DNA from 2 places in the Shewanella sp. SR43-4 genome. Region 2 is predicted to be linked to the other one. Evidence: riboswitches for the same ligand, from Rfam matches in the RefSeq annotation. Region 2 holds a riboswitch; the other holds the start of a gene.
What was found. Region 2 has a riboswitch for cyclic di-GMP ahead of gbpA (N-acetylglucosamine-binding protein GbpA). Riboswitches for the same ligand answer to the same signal wherever they lie in the genome.

Region 1 (3,198 bases), on a different contig from region 2:
TGGCTTTTACCGAACGAGGATCGTCAAAGGTAATCAAATCGCCTGTCGTTGGGTTAAACACTGACGGTGCTTCAGCGGTTTCATCATAGTTATAAGTCCAACCGCTCCCCATGTACTCATTCACTATCTGGCGATAATCCACCACGCCATCTTCCCATGTGCCTTTTACTTTACCGGTGGCCGTACCCGTGAATGGATTATTGCCAGTGTAGCCATTAACGCCTGTCCAACCACGGCCATACATAGCCGCGCCGACCACAATTTTACCAGGCGTAACACCTTGCGCTAAAAGGTTTTTCACCCCTTTGTCTGTGGTGTAGCGGGTATCAGGATCCCAACTGGCTTCATACAAATTGGTTTGATGGCCAAGTTCGGTATTGGTCCAGCCGCCGTTGAAGTCGTAGCTCATTAAAAAGATGTAATCCATGTATTGCTGGGCAGCTTGATAATCAACTTTGGCAATTTTATCGTCACCAGCGCTAATGGCTGAGGTCAGTTCATAACTTCGTCCCGTTTCAGCGCTTAACTCATCTAACATGGCTCGCAGTTCTCGCATCAAAATGACATAGGTTTCGCCATCATTAGCATTACCTAAACTTGGGTTTGCACCGCTCCCCCCGGGGAATTCCCAATCAATGTCTACACCATCGAAAAATTTCCACGTTTGTAAGAATTCTTTAACTGATGCCACAAAAACATCACGCTTGGTTTTATCTCCTAGAAAATAGAATGGATCGGATAATGTCCAGCCACCAACAGAAGGCAAAATTTTCAAATCAGGATAAGCTTGCTTAAGTGCCATCAATTGGCCGAAATTGCCTTTATAAGGATCAGAAAAATCACTCACACCAGCCTGAGGCATTTGGACCGCCGCCCAAGGATCGTGGATAGCGACTTTAAAGTCAGCACGGCCACTACAGGCACGTTGCAGCGCTTGGAAACTGCCGTCGATTTCTTTCAAGCTGTCGTTGATACCATCCCCGCCGCATATTGGGGTAAAACCATATAAAATATGAGTTAAATTTTGTGCAGGGATCTTATCGACCGCGAATTTGCGGCCGTATACCCCCCATTCAACAAAGTAACTGCCGACCACTTTGCCTGATTTATTGACATAGGGACGGTTGTTTTCTTTAAGCGGAGCATTGAGTGGTACTAAGTGGCTGCCATCGGTATCGGCCACGAGGATTTCTTTGGCATCGCTCGCCGTACAACCATCGCTGTTACACAGCTGAACTTGCATTTGATAGCGGCCACCTTGCTGTACCTTGAAACTTGCAGAGCCAGACGCACTCGAAGGGCCTTCCCATACCGCATTACCATCAAGCAGTACTTTCGCCACAGTGCCAACATCACCACTCCAAAGATTCCAGTTAACTGATACATCCGCTGCATCTTTGACTTTCACTAATTGGTTGTAGGCTGTTGCGGCTTGATCAACCTCGATGATGGCAAATTTTGTTTCACCCCAACCAAGAGTGGGTTTACCCGGAGTGGCAGCGATAACATGTGCAGATAACGAAGATGAAATAATCAACGCTAATGTTGAAATACGTGTATTAAACATGAGACTTCCCTATTGAATTATTTAAACCAATAAGGCAAAAAACGCGAACAGGACAGCTGTTCTTTCTAAAACTCATGCGTCAAAAATGCATGAAGAAGGATCCCTGTGGTGTCCCCGCTATCATAGGTACTAAATTCCCCTTAGACCGGAGGCTTTGCGTCCCAATCTTTCAATTGGTTTGCCTTTCCCAAACAAGTGACAGCGTTGTCATTTGTTTCATTAGCATAGTCTTAACTTTTATAAAAATGCAATGAAATAATCCGATTAAGATAAATATTTTTATATGTGATGTTTTTTTGACAATGATGAAAATCAAATGCTTCTGTTTGTTTTTAGTTAATGATTTGTAATTAATGAAGTATTTTTTGGTTGAAAATCAAGGTGTCAAAAAATAAGAAAAATACTTAAGCGTTAAACATTAAGTGTTAGGGTTACCATCTAGCAACTGTTGCCACTTTTTATCATCTGCGAGTTTTATTTTATTTGAAAAGGTTGGGCTATTGAAGAGCGTTAGCCTTAGTTCAAATTCATTAAGAAATTCATCAAGGTTGAGATCAGCGATGCATTCATCATGATTGAGAACTCATTAGGCTATTGAGGATGTTGCGAGTTTTTGATTTTGGGTGGATCAGGAGTATGAGTTTTTATTTACGTTACTTTGTAAGGAATTTACTCAGGGTACATATGAAGGTACATATAAGCAAAACGGGCTTATCATTACTGATAAGCCCGTTTCATTACAATCACTTAGACGCTAGGTCTTAGTTCATGCCGTATTTCTTTAATTTCTTACGTAAAGTACCACGGTTGATACCTAACATATTAGCAGCGCGCGTTTGGTTGCCACGAGTGTGTTGCATGATGATGTCTAGTAAAGGTGCTTCAACTTCGCACAATACCATTTCATATACTTCAGAAGCTTCCTGACCGTCTAACTGAGAGAAGAAGTTAGTCACGGCACGTTTTACTGCGTCACGTAATAACTGCGGCTTGATAGTGCCGTTTGCTGTTTCGATTTTGCCTACGGTAAGCTGGTGAACTTCTGTGTTAGTTGTCTGATCAAACATTCTATTCTGCTCTTTATTAAATTCTAAACTAATTCATCAAAATAACATTCTACGAGGGAATGTTGCTGGGCAGCGGTTTCAAGCCGATTGAAGTCAGCACGAAATTGGCGCTGTTCCTCATGGTTTAGGTACCACCCGACATGCTTTCTAGCAAATCGGACACCTTTGTATTCGCCATATAAGTCATAAAGTTTATTAAGGTGTTCAAGCATCACAGTGCGTTGCTCTTCTGCCTTAATTGGCGCTAACTTTTTACCTGTTTCCAAGTAATATAGGATTTCTTTAAAAATCCATGGCCTTCCTTGTGCACCTCTTCCAATCATCAGGGCGTCAACGCCAGTGTAGTCAAGCACAAACTTGGCCTTCTCTGGTGTGTCGATGTCCCCGTTGGCGACAACAGGAATTGAGACAGTCTGTTTAATTGCTTTAATGGTGTCGTACTCAGCAAAGCCTTTGTACATGCATTGTCTGGTTCGGCCGTGAACGGCGAGCGAGACAATGCCACAATCTTCAGCAATTTGGGCTATTTCAACACCATTACGATGTTCAGGCTCCCAACCTGTG
Region 2 (3,198 bases):
ATAACAGTTCGCCGTTGACGGGGGCTTGCCAGTGAGTTGCGACTATCACGTCAAACTCGCCTTGATGGAGTCGTTTATATAAATTGCCACTTACATCGGTATCGATAACTAATTCAATATTGGTAAATTCACGAATAAACTCTAATAAGCAGCTGCTTAGGTAGCACTTGATAAAATCGGTTGGCACACCAAGGCGGATCACTTCGCGATTTTGACAATCTTTTAACTCATCAAGTGCCTGTAAGTTAAGTTGCATCATTTTATAGGCATAGCTCAGCAAGGTTTCACCTGACTCGGTCAAGGTGACGCCTTTGTTGTCCCTAATCAGCAAAGTTTGACCGACACTTTCTTCAAGCTTTTTAACTTGTAGGCTCAACGTTGATTGGGTTCGGCAAATTTTATCAGCCGCTTTTGACAAGTTGCCACATTCAGCAACAGCGATAAAACTTTCAAGTAAGTCAATTTTTAACATGGGCTATTGAGTAAGTTCATAGTGGTATAAGTATTACTCAATTTAGGCTATCCACAAAGCTTGCTATAGTGTAACTGTGAGGTGTTAATGGTTATTTAATTAAAATATCTTGGAGTAAGGAATGGGTAGCTGGGAGGATCGTGGGAACTACTTGATTGAAGTGTCACAACGTTGTTTAAAAGGCCATAAAACCTTTGATTTATGCCGCTCGCATCTAGTTCAAGCCAGCCAGATATCCAAGGGCACTATTTATAATCACTTTACCTCAGAGGCCGATTTAATTGTGGCCGTAGCCAGTGCAGATTATCGTCATTGGTTAATTCAAGCCGAACAAGATACACAGCAATATAGTGATCCCTATTTACGGTTTATTTTTCATCATTGCCAACGTTTGTACCGTATTTTATCAGAACAATCATTTGTTATTGCTAGAGTGATCCCCAACGAGTCAATACTAATACAAGCCAGCGATTATTATCGTGCCCGTTTTGAGCGAGTACTTAAACAATATCAACAATGGAATGCACAAACCCTGACAGAGATTGGTGAGGTTGGTGGCTTTAATCGTGGTGAGTTGCTTTGTGACTATTTACGCGGTGCTATGATCAACAGTGACGATGCACAAAAGCATCCCGACGATGCTGAAATGTACTACCAGTTTAGTTTTGCCATGACCCAGCTCATGGGCCATTCACACAAACGCATGCCCACGATTAATACATTCTTGCAGTGGCTAGCCGGTAAACCCGCATAAATAATTTATCTTCGCTCTTGAACTCTAAATGCCATGCACGGCATGGATCCCTTAACTTCAGTTAACGGCTTGCTCTGGAGCGCATTTGGCCAGCTTGGGACAATTATTAATCGCAGTCATTTAAGCGTTTTCTAAACTAAAATCGATAATGGCCCACCTACCTATCTACTCACACAATCGTGTTTTAGTACATCAGTAAAATATGGCGATGCTATGTTTACAACAGCATGAACCTGAGCTCCTAAATGCTAGAGAGTAGCAGATAAAAATCATGTCGCCTTGAGCCCACGCCAACACTGAATGTACTTTTTAAGTGTTTGTATTTATTGTTTTTATATTTTTTGACACGGTTGATATTTGTTGTTGGGTTAGTCGTGTTAGTTGATACCTTGTTATAAATAGCGTTATCACCAAGCTAACACTCATAGTATTTGGCAAACTAATTGAAAAGTTAGGACGCAAAGCTTCCGGTCTAAGGTGGTAAATTAATTTTTACGAAACTAAGATAGCGGAGTTGCCGCAGAGCTCAGGTTCTGCGTGAAACGAACAGCCGTTTTTTTAACGCTGTTGTTTGCCAAAATACCACTTTGATATTGATATCGAGGCCTATCACTTATTTTTAAGTAATAGGTAACCAATGGAGTGCATTTAAGTGGCAAATCTTCCTGTTTTACCTCATGTTTCTAAATTAAGCCTACTCGCAGCCTCACTCATGGCTGCAAATTCTTTCGTCAGTCTGTCTGTTGAAGCGCATGGTTATGTGCTATCGCCAGAGTCACGCTCATACGCTTGTAAAACTGGCAATAATGCAAGCTGTGGCGCCGTTCAGTGGGAGCCACAAAGTGTTGAAGGGCCTTCGGGATTCCCTGAATTAGGCCCTGAAGATGGTAAGTTAGCGAGCGCTGCAAATGGTGCCTTTTCTCCTCTAGATGTTCAGAGTCCGGTCCGTTGGTCTAAAACGGATATCAACGCCGGATGGCAGCAATTTACTTGGCAGTTTACCGCTAACCATGTCACCCGTAACTGGCGCTATTATATTACTCGCCAGGGGTGGGACCAAAACCAAGCCTTAAGCCGCGCGAGTTTCGATTTAGCGCCTTTTTGTGTGGTCGATGGTGGCATGGTTCAGCCACCTAAATTAGTTACTCATGACTGTTATGTGCCAGAGGGACTAAGTGGTTACCACGTTATTTTAGCCGTATGGCAAGTCGGTGACACCAGCAATAGTTTCTATAATGCTATTGATGTCAATTTGAGTTCAGGCCCGGGAATCCCTAACGAATGGCAAGATGTGGGTGACATTAATCCGTCACTGGATCTCAAGGCTGGTGACAAAGTGATGACCAGGGTATTTGATGCTAATGGCGAGCAGCTCTCTAAGCAAACCACGATTACAATTACCGATGCGACTCAAGGTGATAAACAGAATTGGCCTTTCCTTCTTGCCAGCACTATTAATGCGCAGCAATCACAACTCAAAGCAGGACAAAAGAATGCTGCTGGCAGTATCATGCCGGTTTACGGTAAAAATGATATTTTTACCCTAACTGACTCAGGTATTGAGCGTGTCGAAGTCGAGTTTGATTTAGCGCCTGCCCCAGGGAATCAACTCGATGTGACCTCGCTTGCTGATGCAATTCAAATCAACGATGGTGCGGCTCAAGTGAGTTTTGATGTGACAACCAATTCCGCTATGCAAGTGTCAGCTTATTTATTTAATCATGATGGCGTTGCATCTGGATTTGTGAGTCAAGCGGTTAATAATACCAATGCGAGTTTAGTGCTGGAGGTTGTAGCACCTAAAGTTGGCCATTATCACTTACAAGTTAAAGGTGAACCTCAGCAAGGGGATGTCATCCAGCAGAACTTTGATGTGTTTTTAAAGGATGAGCTACCAGTACCAGAAGCCGACTTCGTGTTTCCAGCTGAAGTGACGCGTTATGTTACCGGTACTAAGGTTTTGCAGCCTAAG

Region 1: linked by a shared signal. The riboswitch ahead of H5123_RS14700 (glycosyl hydrolase family 18 protein) and the one ahead of gbpA (N-acetylglucosamine-binding protein GbpA) in region 2 are both predicted to bind cyclic di-GMP.

Annotation. Positions count from the first base shown of each region.
Region 1 is NZ_JACJEB010000012.1:120,236-123,433, reverse strand. It holds gene H5123_RS14700 (glycosyl hydrolase family 18 protein) at 1-1,567, opposite strand, end outside; cyclic di-GMP riboswitch class I at 1,672-1,760, opposite strand; gene fis (DNA-binding transcriptional regulator Fis) at 2,329-2,634, opposite strand; gene dusB (tRNA dihydrouridine synthase DusB) at 2,658-3,198, opposite strand, start outside.
Region 2 is NZ_JACJEB010000010.1:131,529-134,726, forward strand. It holds gene H5123_RS13150 (LysR family transcriptional regulator) at 1-472, opposite strand, end outside; gene H5123_RS13155 (TetR/AcrR family transcriptional regulator) at 594-1,226, shown strand; cyclic di-GMP riboswitch class I at 1,650-1,748, shown strand; gene gbpA (N-acetylglucosamine-binding protein GbpA) at 1,879-3,198, shown strand, end outside.